DNA from 2 places in the Cellulosimicrobium sp. SJTW-1 genome. Region 1 is predicted to be linked to the other one. Evidence: riboswitches for the same ligand, from Rfam matches in the RefSeq annotation. Region 1 holds a riboswitch; the other holds the start of a gene.
The links. Region 1 has a riboswitch for thiamine pyrophosphate ahead of thiD (bifunctional hydroxymethylpyrimidine kinase/phosphomethylpyrimidine kinase). Riboswitches for the same ligand answer to the same signal wherever they lie in the genome.

Region 1 (7,721 bases):
CGTGCGCGGGCTCACGGGCGGCGAGGGCGTCGCGGCGGTGTACGACTCGGTCGGCAAGGACACGTTCGACGCGTCGCTCGCGTCGCTGCGCCGCCGCGGCACGCTCGTCCTCTACGGCGGCTCGTCGGGGCAGGTCCCGCCGTTCGACCCGCAGCGCCTCAACGCGGGCGGCTCGCTCTTCCTCACGCGGCCCAAGCTCGCCGACCACACGGCGACGCGCGCCGAGCTCGTCGAGCGCGCGACCGAGGTGCTCGGTGCCGTCGCGGGCGGCACGCTGCACGTGCGCGTCGGCGCGACGTTCCCGCTCGCCGACGCCGCCGACGCCCACCGCGCGCTCGAGGGACGGGCGACCACCGGCAAGGTGCTGCTCCGTCCCGCCGGGGCGGACGACGCTCACGCCACCACGACCGGGACCACGACCGGGACCACGACCGGCACGACGACCGGGACCGCGTGAGCTGGGACTGGGTGCCCCCGCGCCCGGGCGAGGAGGACGGCTCCGACGGCGGCCCCTCCCCCGCGCTGCGCCGCACCGTGACCGTGCTCGCCGTGCTGCTCACCGCGGTGTTCGTCGTCTACTACGTGACCGTGGCGGTGCGCCAGCAGGCGGACGCGTGCGTCGCCGACCGGCCCGCGGGCGTCGCGGTGCAGGACGTCGAGGCACGGTGGCGCTGGGTCCCGCCGGGCTACGCGTGCGAGTACGCCACCGCCGACCAGGACGTCGCCCGCGCCTGACGCGTCCGGCACCCCCACCACGACCGACGAGGACCGATGACCGACCTGCACGACCGCCCCCTGACCCTGCTCGGTGCCTACGCCCTCGCGGGCGTCCCCGACCCGGGCGGCTGGTACGCCGCCCTCGACGAGGACGGCCTCGACGGCCTCGAGCACCCCGTCGACCCGGACGACACGGACGCGCTCGCGACGACCGCGGCCGCGCTCCCGGCGCACTGGGCGCTGCTGCCGACGACGGTCGCCGCGACGGCCCGCCGCGCCACGGCCGACCGCTCCTACGGCCTCGCGTCCGACGACGAGGAGGGTCGGCGCGAGGCGGTCGACGGCGTCGCGCGCGTCCTCGCGGCCGTGACGCGGCTCGCCGAGGCGGAGGGTCGACGACGCGTGGTCGCGGTCGAGCTCCAGTCCGCGCCCGGTCCCGGCCGCGGCTCCGGCGCGGCGCTCGCGCGCAGCCTCACCGAGCTGGCCGCCGTCGCGCCCGCCGGGCTGCCGCTCGTGGTGGAGCACTGCGACGCGCCCCGCCCGTGGGGCGTCGCGGAGAAGGGCTTCCTCGCGCTCGACGACGAGATCGCCGCCGTCGCGCGCGCGGCCCGGGACACCGGCCACCCCCTGCACGTCGGGCTCAACTGGGGCCGGTCCGCCATCGAGGGGCGCAGCGCCGCGACGCCCGTCGAGCACGCGCGGGCGGCCGCCGGCGCCGGCCTCCTCGCGAGCGCGATGCTCTCCGGTGCCGCCGGCCGGCCCGGCCGGTGGGGCGCGCCGTGGGCGGACGCGCACGTGCCGCCCCACGGCCCGGATCCCGCGCTCCCCGGCCCGGACGAGTCGATGCTCGGCCCGGCCGAGGTGCGCGAGTTCCTCGCCGCGGCCGGGCCGGTCCCGCTCGTCGGCGCCAAGGTGACGACGCGGCCCGCGGACGCCCCGCCCGCGCAGCGCCTCGCCGTCGCGCGCGCGACGCTCGCCGTGCTCCGCGACGCGCTGGCCGACCTCGACACCGACCGCGGAGCCGACCGCAGGGCCGACCACGCAGCGAGCGGCCCCACGGCCTGAGTGCGTCCCGCGGCCCGGGCTCGGCACGTCGCAGCAGCCCGGGCTCGCCCGGTCGGCCCGGGCTCAGCCCGGCCGCACGGGCGCCGAGCGGTGCAGGTGGTCCACGGGCCCCCGGCCCGTCCCCACCCGCAGCGCGGCGCCGGCACGCAGCGCGCCCGTGAGCCACTCCTTCGCCTCGCGCGCCGCCTCCTCCCAGCTCGCGCGCTGCGGTCGCAGCGCCGCGAGCGCCGCCGAGAGCGAGCACCCCGTGCCGTGGGTGTGGGGCGTGTCGACGCGCTCGGCGTCGAACGTCGTGACGGTGGCCGCCCCCGGCGCGCGGCCCGTCGTCGGCCCGGGCGCGGGGAGGACGAGCGCGTCGGGCGACGTGCGTCCGGTGAGGTGACCGCCCTTGAGCAGCACGACGGCGTCGCTCGCGGTCGCGTACTGCGTCGCCTGGCGCAGGGCGTCGTCCCACGTCGTCGCGGGCTCCTGCCCGCCGAGGACGCCGAGCTCGGGCAGGTTCGGCGTGACGACGTCGGCGCGCGCCGCGAGGTCGCGCACGGCCTGCTCGGCGCCCGCGTCGAGCAGGCGGTGGCCGGAGGTGGCGACCATCACCGGGTCCAGGACGACCCAGGGCCGCGGAGCACCCGCGGCGGCGCGCGCCGCGGCGAGGTCGTCGAGCCACTCCCCGACGGCGCGGGCGTTCGCCTCGTCCGCGACCATGCCGATCTTCACGGCGTCGACCTCGACGTCGTCGGACACGGCGTCGAGCTGCGCGCGCAGGAACGCCGGCCCGGGGACGTGCACCGACCGCACGCCGTGGGTGTTCTGCGCGACGAGCGCCGTGGTGACGGCCATGCCGTAGGCGCCGTGCGCGCAGAACGCCTTGAGGTCGGCCTGGATCCCGGCGCCGCCGGTCGGGTCGGTCCCCGCGACGGAGAGGACGCGGGGGCGGGACGGTGCCGGGTCGGGCCGACGGCCCGGGTCGGGCCGGCGGTCACGGTCCGCGAGAGCGGAGGCCGGGTCGGAGGTGTGCCGAGGCAGGGCGAGCGTCATCGCGCGGACATCCCTTCGCTGGTACGAGCCAGATCAGGTTCGACGGGTCTCATCTCAGCCCCGGTGCGGGGCACCCCGTGTCGCGGGCCATGCTACGCGGCGACCCGTGCGCTTTTCACCCGCCCCGACGCGTGAGACGACGCGCGTGCGCGCGTCTTTCCGGGTATGACGCAGCACGTCGCCCCCGCGACCCGCCCCTTCCTGCCGGACGCGCCCGTCCCGGTCCAGGTGCCCGCCCTCTGCACGACGTACGACCGAGACGGTCGGCGGGTCGTGCTCACGGGCGTCGTCACGCACGACGCAGGCGGGCTCGTGGCGTTCGAGTACGAGCACCCCGAGCGGGGCCTGTGGCACGTGTGGGTCGACCGGGACACGTGCGTCCCGCTGTGACCCGGTGCCCGGACGCACGGACGCCGCCCGACCGGGGGGGGTCGGGCGGCGTCGGCCGTGCGGGGTGCGTGCGCTCAGCGGGCGGGGAGCTCTCCCGGCATCGGGTCGTCGGAGCCCCAGCGCGTGACGCGCAGCCGACGGCCGTCGGGACCGGGCAGCGCGACGCCCGCGCGGGCGGCCTCCTGGGCGGCCGCGCGGAGCGACCCGGGCGAGTCGTGCGTCACGCGCACGAACGACCCCGAGAACGCGTCGAGCTCGCCGCGGGCGATCGCGACGACCATCTCGACCGTGCGCTCGACGGGCGTCCACTCCGTGCGGCCCTCGTGCATGACCATGGACGCCGTCATGTCGGTCTGCACGACGCCCGGCGACACCTCGAAGGTCCGCAGGCCGAGCGCGTGGCCCGAGCGGTGGAGGTTCGCCCCGAGGCGCAGGAGCGCCGTCTTGCTCGCGTTGTACGCGCTCGCTCCGTCCATGTCGTGGGAGCCCGCGCCGCTGTTGAGGTCGACGACGCGGCCGCCGCCGCGCGCGAGCATCCCGGGGACGACGGCGCGCGCGAGCAGGAACGGCCCGCGCACGTTGGTCTCCAGGACGGCCCACCACTCGTCGGGGTCCGCCTCCCAGAGCGGCACCTCGGCGTCGACCCGGCCCGCGTTGTTGACGAGCAGGTCCACGCTCCCGAGCGTGGCCTCGGCCTCGCGGACGGCCGCGGCCACCGCCGCGGCGTCGGTCACGTCCGCCGTGACGACGACGGCACGGCCCGCGCCGTCGAGCGCGGCGATCTCGTCGGCCACCCCGGCGAGCCGGCCCGCGTCGCGCGCGAGGAGCGTGACGTCGAGACCGGACGCGGCGAGCCCGACGGCGACCGCGCGGCCGATGCCGCGCGACGCCCCGGTGACGAGCGCGGTGCGCGCGGGCGCCACGTCCGGCGTCGTGCCCTCCCCCGGTGCGCCGCTCATGCGCGCAGCTCCGCCCCGACGCGCTCCCGCGCGGCGGCCACGGCGCCCTCCCGGACCCGCGCGACGTCGTCGGCGGTGAGGGTGCGGTCCGCGGCGCGCAGCCGCAGCGAGAACGCGAGCGACTTGCGCCCGGCGCCCACCTGCTCGCCCGTGAAGACGTCGAACAGCGCGACCTCCTCGGCGAGCTCGCCGGCGCCCTCGACGAGCGCGGCCCGCAGCGCCTCGGCCGGCACGTCGGCGGCGACGACGAACGCGAGGTCCTCCTTCGCCGCCGGGAACCCGGAGACCGGGGTCGCCTGGACGGGCTCGTCGGACGCGCCCGCGACGAGCGCCGACAGGTCGAGCTCGAACGCCACGGAGCGGGCGGGCAGGCCGACGTTCTCGAGCACCTTGGGGTGCAGCTCGCCCGCGTGCCCGACGACCGTCCCGTCGGCGAGCTCGAGGCGCGCGCAGCGGCCCGGGTGGAAGGGTGCCCGCGCGGTGTCCGCGACCACGCGCACGGCGTCGTCCCCCCGCAGGCCGGCGCGGTCCGCGACCAGGCGCGCCGCGTCGAGCGCGTCCGTCCAGTCCGCCGGCCGGCCGGAGCCCCACCAGCCCGCCCGCTCGCGACGACCGACCAGGACGCCCGCGACGTGGCGCGGCTGCGCCGGGAGCGCGGCCTCGATCGCGGCGAGGTCGTCGTCGGAGGGACGCACCCCGCCGGGCAGCGACGGCGCGGCCGGGGCGCCCGGGCGCGGGTGCGTCACGAGCCCGACCTCGAACACGGCGACGTCCCCGAGCCCGCGGCCCACGTTGCGGCGCGTGGTCTCCAGGAGCGTGCTCAGCACGTCCGTGCGCATCAGGGGACGGTCGTCGGCCAGCGGGTTGAGCAGGCGCAGCGCCCGGCGGCGCTCGTCGTCCGCGGGGATCCGCAGCGCGTCGAGCTCGCCCTCGCCGACGAACGGGTAGCTCAGCGTCTCGACGAAGCCGTGCTCGGCGAGCGCGCGAGCGACCGAGCGGCGCACGCGCTGCTCGCGCGTGAGCCCGCGGCCGCCGGGCGCCGCGGGGAGCACCGACGGGATCTCGTCGTACCCGACGAGGCGCGCGACCTCCTCGACCAGCTCGGCCGGCTCGGTGAGGTCGGGGCGCCACGACGGCGGGGTCACGACGACGACGCCCGTCGCGGCGGCGTCGTCCGCGTCGACCGTGCACCCGATCGCCCCGAGCGTCCCGACGACCTGCTCGAGCGTGTAGGGCACGCCGACGAGGCGCTCGGCCTCGCCGACGGGCAGGTGGATCGGGGCGGGCGCGGTCACGCGGTCGAGGTCGCTGACGGCCGGGTCGGCGGTCCCGCCGCCCAGCTCGACGAGCAGGTCGACGACGCGCTGCGCCGCGACCGCGGGCAGCAGCGGGTCCACGCCGCGCTCGAACCGCTTCGCGGCCTCGCTCGACAGCTTGTGGCGGCGCGACGTGCGCGCGACCGTCACGGGGTCGAAGTGGGCGGCCTCGACGAGCACCGCCGTCGTCTCCGGCCCGACCTCCGACGAGGCACCGCCCATGACGCCGGCGAGACCCAGCACGCGCGCGCCGCGCGCACCGTCGGGGCTGTCGGTGATGAGCAGGTCCTCCGGGTCGAGCGCGCGGTCCACGTCGTCGAGCGTCGTGAGCCGCTCGCCCGGGGCGGCGCGCCGCACCACGACGGGGGCCGCGACCTTCTCGAGGTCGTACGCGTGCAGCGGCTGCCCGAGGTCGAGCATGACGTAGTTCGTCACGTCGACCGCGAGCGAGATGGGCCGCATGCCCGACGCCGTGAGGCGGCGCTGCATCCACGCGGGCGTCTGCGCCGCGGGGTCGAGCCCGCGCACGACGCGCGTGACGAATCGGTCGCACCCGACGACGCCGTGGACCGGCGCCGCGTCGTCGACCTCGACGGGGAAGCCGTCGGGCGTCGCCGCGGGCGGGGGCGTGGGCAGGGAGCCGGGCAGGCCCGGGTCCGTGAAGCGCGCGCCCGTCGAGTGCGAGAACTCGCGCGCGACGCCGCGGTAGGAGAACGCGTACCCGCGGTCGGGCGTCACGTTGATCTCGAGCACCTCGTCGCCGAGCCCGAGCAGCGCGACCGCGTTCTGCCCCGGGGTGAGGTCCTCGGCTGCGTACCCGAGCCGCGGCAGCACGATGATGCCGTCGTGGTCCTCGCCGAGGCCGAGCTCGCGCTGCGAGCAGATCATGCCGTCGGACACGTGCCCGTACGTCTTGCGGCTCGCGATGGGGAACGGACCGGGCAGGACGGAGCCCGGCAGCGCGACCACGACGAGGTCGCCCGGCGCGAAGTTGTGCGCGCCGCACACGATGCCGCGCGCACCGCCCGCCGGCATGTCGGCCGGCTCGACGCCCTTGATCTCGGCGGCGTTGTGCTCCGGCCCGACGTCGACCAGGCACCAGTTGATCGTCTTGCCGTTCTTCTGCGGCTCGGGCGTCATCTCCAGGACGCGCCCGACGACGAGGGGACCCGTCACGGCCGCGCCGTGGATCGCCTCCTCCTCCAGGCCGACGCGGACGAGGTCGGCGGCGAGCCGCTCGGCGGTGAGCCCCGCGGGCAGCTCGACGTGGTCGCCCAGCCAGTCGATGGCGACGTACGGCATCAGATCTCCGTTCCGAACTGGGCGGAGAAGCGCACGTCGCCCTCCACCATGTCGTGCATGTCCGCGATCCCGTGGCGCAGCATGAGCGTCCGCTCGATGCCCATCCCGAACGCGAAGCCCGAGTACTCGTCGGGGTCCACTCCGACGGACCGCAGCACGTTCGGGTTGACCATGCCGCAGCCACCCCACTCGATCCAGCCCGGTCCGCCCTTCTTCTGGGGGAACCACAGGTCCATCTCGGCGCTCGGCTCGGTGAACGGGAAGTACGCGGGCCGCAGGCGCGTGCGCGCGTCCGGGCCGAACATCGCGCGCGCGAACGCGTCGAGCGTGCCGAGCAGGTGCGCCATGGTGAGGCCCTTGTCGATCGCCAGGCCCTCGACCTGGTGGAAGACGGGCGTGTGCGTCGCGTCGAGCGCGTCCGTGCGGAACGTCTTGCCCGGGCACGCCACGTACAGCGGCACGCCGCGCTCGAGCAGCGAGCGGGCCTGGACCGGCGACGTGTGGGTGCGCAGCACGAGGTTCGACGGCTCCGCGCCGTCCTCGCCGTCCGGGCCGGCGACGTAGAACGTGTCCTGCATCTGGCGCGCGGGGTGGTCCACGCCGAAGTTCAGGGCGTCGAAGTTGAACCACTCCGCCTCGACCTCGGGGCCCTCCGCGATCTCCCAGCCCATGCCGACGAAGAAGTCCGCGACGCGCTCCTGCAGCGTCTCGAGCGGGTGCCGCGCGCCCGCGGGGACGCGGTCCACGGGCAGCGTGACGTCCACGGCCTCCTCGACGAGGACGCGCTCGTCACGCTCGGCCTCGAGCTCGGCCTGGCGCGCGGCGAGGGCCTGGTTGAGCCGGCCGCGCAGCGGGCCGAGGAGCTTGCCCGCGGTCTTCTTGTCCGCGGGGGCGAGCGACCCGATCTGGCGGTTCGCGAGCGCGAGCGGGCTGCGGT
Region 2 (7,721 bases), 1.4 Mb from region 1:
ACGTCATCGGCGCGGGCGCGCTCGTGTGGTCGGAGGTCGTGCGCCGCGTGCGCGACGACGTCGCCGCCGCGGGCGGGTCGCTCACCGAGGTCGTGACGAGTGAGCACGACATCCTCGACGGCATCGCCTGGTCGCTCGCCTGACCCGGGGCCGCCCCGACGGCCCTTCCTGCCCGACCGCCGAGCCCGGCGTCGCGGCACCGGACACGCCGGTGCCCGCGGCCCGGGCTCCGGCGTGTCCGCGCGAGGGGCGTGTCGTGTGCACGGTACTGCGCATCGCGCGGTAGTGTGCATCCCGTGATCCCGGTGGCCGAGCACCGGGACGGACCGGGGCCACGCCCGACGGAGGGACGGATGGACACCACGCAGCTGCTCAAGGGGGTGCTCGACGCGGCGGTGCTCGCCGCGGTCGAGGCCGAGGACGGGTACGGGTACGACGTCGTGCGGCGCCTGCGCGCGGCGGGGCTCGAGGACGTGGGGGACGCGTCCGTGTACGGGACGCTGCGGCGCCTGTACGCGGGCGGGGCGCTGACCACCTACGTCGTGCCGTCCGACGCCGGGCCGCACCGCAAGTACTACGGGATCAACCCGCAGGGCCGGGCCATGCTCGACCTGCACCGCAAGGAGTGGCAGACGTTCGCGGGCACCGTGTCCGCGCTGCTGCGGACCGGAGAGGTGGCCGCCTGATGAGCACGACGACCCCCGCGCAGCCGCCCGCCGGCGCGCCCGTCGGACGGGCCTTCTACGGGCACGTCCACGCCTACGCCCAGCAGGTGCGCGCGCACCTCGCCGACCTGCGCCCCGACCAGGTCGAGGAGCTCGCCGACGGGCTCGAGGCCGACCTCGCCGAGGCGGTCGTCGACGCGCCCGGCGCGCTCCCGCGCCGAGCCCCCGCTCCGGCGTCGTCCGACGGCGCTCCGGCCGGCACGGACGGCACGGATGGCGCGGGGGCGCTCGACGACACCGGCCTCGACCTCGTCGCGTTCTTCGGTCCGCCCGCCGAGTACGCCGCCGAGCTGCGCACCGCGGCCGGCCTGCCTCCCGTCGCCCCGGGCGCCGCGCGGGGCCCGCGCCCCGGGCTGCGCCGTCGGCTGGCCGGGCTCGGCGAGATGCTCGCGGCGGACTGGCGCGCGGGGTGGCAGCCCGTCACCTCGTCGCCGCAGTGGGCCTCGACGGCCGAGTTCCTGCGCGCCCTCACGCCCGCGTGGTGGGTCCTGCGCGGCTGGGTCGTGGCGACGCTCCTGCTCGCGCTGGTCGCGGGATACCAGGTGGCCGTGCTCCCGCCGGACCTGTCCGCGCGCGTCGTCGTGCTGATCGCGGTCGTCGTGAGCGTGCAGTGGGGCCGGGGCCGGTGGCTGCCCACCCGCGGGCTGCGGAAGGTCGGCCGTCCGCTGTCGGTCGCCGCGGCCGTCGCGGCCGTGCCCGCCGTCCTCGTCGCCGCCTCGGCGAGCGCGTCGAGCCCGTACGCGTGGGACCGCGGCTACGAGCAGGGCCGCAGCGACGCGAGCAGCGGCCTCGTGAGCAGCGTGTCGTTCGGGAGCGGGGACTCCCCGGGCACGGCGGGCGTGTGGGTCGACGGCGCGCAGGTGTCCAACCTCTTCGTCTACGACGCGGCGGGCGAGCCGCTCCGCGACGTCCAGGTCTTCGACGACCGCGGCCGCCAGGTCCGCACGATCACCGAGGAGGGTGCCTCCGGGGCGTGGGCGGTGCCCGACGTCGAGGGCACGTGGTACTTCCAGCCCGCCCTGGCGACGGACGGGCGCGAGCGATGGAACGTCTACCCGCTGCGCGCGGTCGCCGAGGAGGACGTCGAGTACCCCGAGGGCGACGGCCGCCCCGTCCCGGCGACGGGGACGCGCACGCGCGACATGCCGTGGCCGTTCCTCCAGGCACCGACCGCGGTGCCGTCGAGCGTGGGGACGGGGGAGACGTCGTCGGGCACGGGCGGGGCGAGCGACGCGCCGGCCGAGGGTGACCCGGCGCCGTCGCAGGAGGCCCCCGCGACCCCGCCCGCGGGCGGGGTGCCGCCCGCACCGACCGGCCCGACGCCCGTCGTCGGCGCGATCGGCTGACCGGCAGGCCCGGGGTGGTGCGCCGACGGCGGACGGCGGCGCACCACCCCGGTCCCGGGCCCTGCGGAATGTCGCCTCTGCCCGCGTGTGCCCGCCTCTGCCCCCGTCCGTCCGCGCGGCGTGGGGCGCGTCACGCCCGTCAGGCGGACGCTCCGGCTCGCCTGTGCCGCAACCGGTAATACTCTGGAACCATGCCTCAGAATGACCTGACCTCGGTCAGCCGTGCCCAGACCGCTTCGCCGCGGCCCCGCAAGGTGCCCCGCGTCGTCGTCCTCGGCGGCGGCTCCGTGGGTCTGTACGCCGCCCGCCGGCTGCGCAAGAAGCTCGGTCGCCGCGAGGCGGCGATCGTCGTCGTCGACCCGCGCCCGTACATGACGTACGCGCCGTTCCTCCCCGAGGCGGCCGCGGGCTCGATCGACGGCCGCGACGTCGTCGCGCCGCACCGCCGTGCGCTCAAGGGCGTCGACGTGCTCCAGGGCAAGGTCGTCGCGATCGACCACACGGACCGCCGCGTGACGATCCACCCGGAGGAGGGCGACGACTACTCGGTCACGTACGACCACCTGATCGTCGGCCTCGGCTCGGTGTCGCGCACGCTGCCCATCCCGGGCCTGGCGGAGAACGCGATCGGCTTCAAGAACGTGGAGGAGGCCATCGCGGTCCGCAACCACGTGCTCAACCGCATGGACGTCGCGTCGTCCACGTGGGACGAGAAGCTGCGTCGCCGCATGCTGACGTTCACGTTCGTCGGCGGCGGGTTCGCGGGCATCGAGGCGCTGGCCGAGATCGAGGACATGGCCCGCTACGCGACGCGCAACTACGCGACGATCGAGGAGAAGGACCTCCGCTTCGTCATGATCGAGGGCGCGGGCCGCATCCTGCCCGAGCTCAGCGAGCCCATGGCGCAGTACGCGCTCGACGAGCTGAAGAAGCGCGGCATCGAGTTCCACCTCAGCACGTTCCTGTCGTCGTGCGTGGACGGCCACGTCGTCACGTCGACCGGGGTCGAGTTCGACTCCGACACGATCGTGTGGACCGCGGGCGTCAAGGCGAACCCGGTCCTCAAGGAGTCGTCCGACCTCCCGGTCGACAAGCTGGGCCGCATCACGGTGCTGCCGACGCTCCAGGTCGCGGACGCCGACGGCAACGTCGTGCCGAACGCGTGGGCCGCGGGCGACTGCGCCGCCGTCCCGGACGTGCTGAACCCGGGCAAGTTCTGCCCGCCGAACGCGCAGCACGCCATCCGCGAGGCCACGCGCCTCGCCGACAACCTCGCGCTCGAGCTGCACAGCGAGCCGCCGGTCGAGTACCGCCACAAGAGCGTCGGTACGGTCGCGTCGCTCGGCCTGTACAAGGGCGTCGCGGAGCTGTTCGGCGTGTTCAAGCTCCGCGGGACGCTCGCGTGGCTCATGCACCGCAGCTACCACGTCATGGCGATGCCGACGGGGAACCGCAAGATCCGCATCTTCATCGGCTGGATCGGCCAGTTCCTCATGGGCCGCGAGCTCGTGTCGCTCGGCTCGCTGCACGACCCGCGCGCGGAGTTCCGCGCCGCGTCCGTCCCGCCCAAGAAGGACGGCGACCCGGTCAAGCAGACCGCGCAGGGCTCGGCGGCCGCGGCGGAGTCCGGTGCGGGCACCGTCGACGCCGACGACCGGACGCCGGCGGCGAAGGCCTCCTGAGGTCGCGGCCGGGCCCCGGCCCGGCCGTCGTGCCCGACGCAGAGGGGCGAGCCGCGCGTGCGGCTCGCCCCTCGTCGCGTCCGGGTCCCGAGCGGGCGCCCGTCGTGCCGACGGGCCCGGGGAGCCCCGCGCGCGCGGTAGATTCGGCCCGCGCCCCCATGGCCCAACTGGCAGAGGCGGCCGGCTTAAACCCGGCGTGTTCCGGGTTCGAGTCCCGGTGGGGGCACCATGCCGACGGGCGGTCGGCTCCGAGGCGCCAGGGCTCCCCGGGCTAGGACAGCCCCGTCGGGCCCTCCGGCTCGGCCGGGGGAGCGGCCTCCTGGCCGAGGATCACGACGGTGCCGTCCGGGTCCTGCACGCGCGCGACGCGCTCGCCCCACGGCTGGTCCGCGGGCGGCTTCAGGACGGGCACGCCCGTGGCCGCGAGGTGCTCGACGGCGCGGTCGCAGTCGTCGACGTACACCCACAGCACGACGCGGGTGTCCGCCGGAGGCGGGTCGCCCTGCCCGAGCCCGAGCGGTGACCCGCCCACGCGCACGCTCACGTAGACGGGCGGGCCGTCGTCGGGGAACGCGTACTCGACGGTCCCGCGCAGCAGGTCGCGGTAGAAGCCGAGGGACCGGTCGAGGTCGGCCACGGTGAGGACGGGGAAGAGGCTGCGGAACACGGTCGCTCCTCGGTGCGCTCGGCGGGTCCTCCCATCGTGCGCCTCGTGCCCCGGGCGCGCGCTCCGTGCCCGGGGCGCCGCGCCTCAGCGCGCCAGCAGCTCCTCGGTCGTGGTGCCGGGGACGGACAGCGTCACGCGCGTGCCCCACGGGTCGTGCACGACGACGGAGCGGCCGTCGTCCGCGTGCTCCAGCCCGCGGGCGCGGAGGCGCGCGACGAGCGCGTCGAGGTCCTCGCGGCCCGGCACCGTGACGGCGACGTCGCCGAGCCCGAGGCTCGCGGCGCGGGGCCCGGCGCCCGCGCTGTTCCACACGTTCATCGCGACGTGGTGGTGGTACCCGCCCGCGGACGCGAAGAGCGCCCCGCTGTACCCGGTGAGCGTCGCCTCGAAGCCGACGGTGTCGACGTAGAAGGCGTGGGCGGTCGCGACGTCGCCCACCTGCAGGTGCACGTGACCGACGCGGCCCGCGAGCGAGGGGCCGGCGTCGAACGTCTCCTGGTCGAGGTGCGTGCGCAGGTAGGCGTTCGGGTCGAGGAACGTCGTCGTCATGAGGATCTGGCCGTGCTCGCGCACCCACGTCTCGCGGGGGCGGTCGGTGTAGAGCTCGACGCCGTTGCCCTCGGGGTCGGTGAAGTAGAACGCCTCGCTGACGAGGTGGTCGCTCGACCCGACGAAGGTGCCGCGGCGGTCCTGCGCGGCGCGGTAGACGGTCGCGGCGAGGCTCGGGCCGTCGTCGAACAGGAAGGCCGTGTGGAACAGGCCGGCCTGGCGCGGGTCGACGGGCGGGAGCCCGGGCGTGTGCACGAGGCGCAGCATGGGCGTGCGGCCGCGGCCCAGCACGCGGTGCACCTCGGCGCCGCGAGACCGCTCCTCGAGCGGGGCGAGGGCGAACGCGCCCGTGTAGTACGAGGTCATGAGCTCGAGGTCGCCCACGCGCAGCGTGACGGCGTCCATGCTCGTGGACGGGGACAGGAGGCGGTCGGTCGGCGCGCCCGGCGTGCTCGTGGTCATGTCTGCTCCAACTTGTTGTCGCTACAACTATATTCCCACACCGTGGCGAGGGCTCCCGCACCGGCGCCGTCCTTGCTAGGGTCGGCGCGAACCACGCGGGGCGTCCCGCCCGGGCCACGGCCCGGGCCGAGGGACTGAGACGAGCGGTACGGCCGCCCGGACCCGTCGAACCTGATCTCGCTAGCACGAGCGGAGGAACGTGGGCATGACGACGCCTGCTGCCATCACCCTGAACCCTGTCCTCGCGGACGACCCGACCGCGCTCGTCCGGCAGGAGGAGACCGGCTTCACCGCCGACCTCGCCCGCCGGTACGCGGACCTCTTCGAGACGTTCTACGACCACCCCTTCCTGGCAGGGCTGCGCGACGGCTCCGTCGAGCCCGCCGCGGTCCGCCACTACGTGGGCCAGGACCACCAGTACCTCACGGCCTACCTGCGCTGCTACGGCCTCGGCATGGCCCTCGCGCCCGACCGGTCGTGGGCGGCCTACTTCCACGACAAGGCCGGCTTCCTCCTCGACGACGAGTCGCACGCGCACCACGCGATGTGCGACTTCCTCGGCGTGACGTACGAGGAGGCGCAGACGCACCGCCTCGCGCCGAGCGCGCAGGCCTACGTCGACCACATGACGGCGGCCGGCCGCGACTCGCTCGGCGTGCTGCTCGCCGCGCTGCTGCCGTGCCCGTGGACCTACATCTGGTCCGCGCGGCGCTTCTGGCTCGGCGAGCGCGAGACGACGCCCGGCGCCCTCGGCGACGACCACCCGCTCGCGGGCTGGTGGCAGTTCTACGCGGCCGAGCGCACCGAGGACGTCCTCACGGACCTGCGCGCACGCCTCGACGCGCTCGCCGCGGACGCGGGCGAGGCGGAGCGCGCGCGCATGGAGCGCGCGTTCGAGCTGAGCTGCCGCCACGAGATCCGCTTCTGGCAGATGGCCTGGTCGCTCGAGCGCTGGTGACCCGTCCGGCCGGGCGCGCGGCCGGCGTCGCGTCGTGCGCCCGGCCTTACGCCAGCAGCAGATACCCACCCGGGCGCCTCGGCACCCGGGTGGGCCGCGGGTAGCGTGAACGCATGGACGCGACGAGCGCGGTGCCGGGCACGCTGCCGGACGTGGTGCCGGACGGGGTGACGCCGAGCCCTCGCTCCCGGGCGGGCGGACGGGCGGAGCCCCTCCTGCGCCACGTCATCGGGGGGATCCTGCGGCGGGCGCGGCTCGCGCAGGGGCGCACGCTCGTCGACGTCGCGGCCGCCGCGCGCGTCTCCACCGCCTACCTGTCCGAGGTGGAGCGCGGGCGCAAGGAGGCGTCGTCCGAGGTCCTCGCCGCCGTGTGCGGCGCCCTCGGCCTGCGGCTCGTCGACCTCGTCGCCCGCACGGGCGAGGAGCTCCGGCCGCTCGCGCCCGTCCGCGTGCTGTCCTCCGCGCGAGAGCGCGGTGCCCTCTCCGCGCCACGGCAGGTCGCCCCGGTGGGCGAGCCCGTGCGGGACCTCCCCGTCGCCGAGACGCTCCGACGTCCGACGGCGCGCGCCGGCGACGTCCTGCTCCTCGCGGCCTGAGCGGCGGTCCCGTCGCACCGCGTGTCGTGCGGGGGCCGGGCGCCGTGCGCGCCGCTACCGTCGGTCCATGACGGAGCCGCAGACCGCGCACGGCACGGCAGCCCAGGACGTCCCGGCCCTCCAGGACCTCGTCGACGACGCCGCGTTCCTCTCCCACGAGCACCAGCTCCACCTGACGGACCTCCACGGCGACGACGCCTGGGCCGCGGACCTGACCACCGGGGTCTTCACCTTCACCGCGCCCGACGGCGGGACCGCGACGTGCCACCTCCAGTTCCTCGGCACGGCCGCGCCCGGGCCGGGCACGTGGATGTGGGCGTGGCAGAACGTCAACGGCTTCCCCGACGCCGTGCTCACCGCCGCCGAGAGCACGCGCCGGACCGGGCTGCGCGAGGCCGCCGAGCCGGAGCTCCCGCTCGCCGACGACCTCGCCCACCGGCTCGCGCTCGCGGCCAAGGCCGTGACCGGCTCGTTCGCCCACTACAGCGCCCCCGTCGGCGGCGGCACGCGGGCGTGGTTCCTCCTGGACGACGCCGACCTCGCCCTGCCCGCCCCGAGCGTGCCGCGCGTCGTGCGCACGCTGAGCGAGGGGCTGCTGTCCGTCACGGTCGTCGACCACCGGCGCGCCGTCACGTCCTACGCGAGCGCGCGCGGCCTGCCGGCCGTCGAGGACGGGACCGGCGCCGTCGTGCTGGACGTGCCCGACGGCACCGTGACCGTGCGGTTCGACGAGCGC

Region 2: it holds a riboswitch for thiamine pyrophosphate, as region 1 does, so the genes downstream of both, RSE42_RS14455 (TenA family protein) here and thiD (bifunctional hydroxymethylpyrimidine kinase/phosphomethylpyrimidine kinase) in region 1, are expected to answer to the same signal.

What each region holds. Positions count from the first base shown of each region.
Region 1 covers NZ_CP136680.1:1,842,772-1,850,492, reverse strand. The annotation lists gene RSE42_RS08405 (quinone oxidoreductase family protein) at 1-457, shown strand, start outside; gene RSE42_RS08400 (hypothetical protein) at 454-735, shown strand; gene RSE42_RS08395 (DUF4862 family protein) at 772-1,782, shown strand; gene thiD (bifunctional hydroxymethylpyrimidine kinase/phosphomethylpyrimidine kinase) at 1,846-2,817, opposite strand; TPP riboswitch at 2,811-2,905, opposite strand; gene RSE42_RS08385 (hypothetical protein) at 2,983-3,207, shown strand; gene RSE42_RS08380 (SDR family oxidoreductase) at 3,282-4,166, opposite strand; gene pheT (phenylalanine--tRNA ligase subunit beta) at 4,163-6,784, opposite strand; gene pheS (phenylalanine--tRNA ligase subunit alpha) at 6,784-7,721, opposite strand, start outside.
Region 2 covers NZ_CP136680.1:3,205,601-3,213,321, reverse strand. The annotation lists gene RSE42_RS14490 (Ppx/GppA phosphatase family protein) at 1-143, shown strand, start outside; gene RSE42_RS14485 (PadR family transcriptional regulator) at 354-686, shown strand; gene RSE42_RS14480 (hypothetical protein) at 686-2,071, shown strand; gene RSE42_RS14475 (NAD(P)/FAD-dependent oxidoreductase) at 2,263-3,753, shown strand; tRNA gene RSE42_RS14470 (tRNA-Leu) at 3,906-3,982, shown strand; gene RSE42_RS14465 (VOC family protein) at 4,025-4,420, opposite strand; gene RSE42_RS14460 (VOC family protein) at 4,505-5,431, opposite strand; TPP riboswitch at 5,518-5,646, shown strand; gene RSE42_RS14455 (TenA family protein) at 5,637-6,389, shown strand; gene RSE42_RS14450 (helix-turn-helix domain-containing protein) at 6,503-6,985, shown strand; gene RSE42_RS14445 (DUF6882 domain-containing protein) at 7,053-7,721, shown strand, end outside.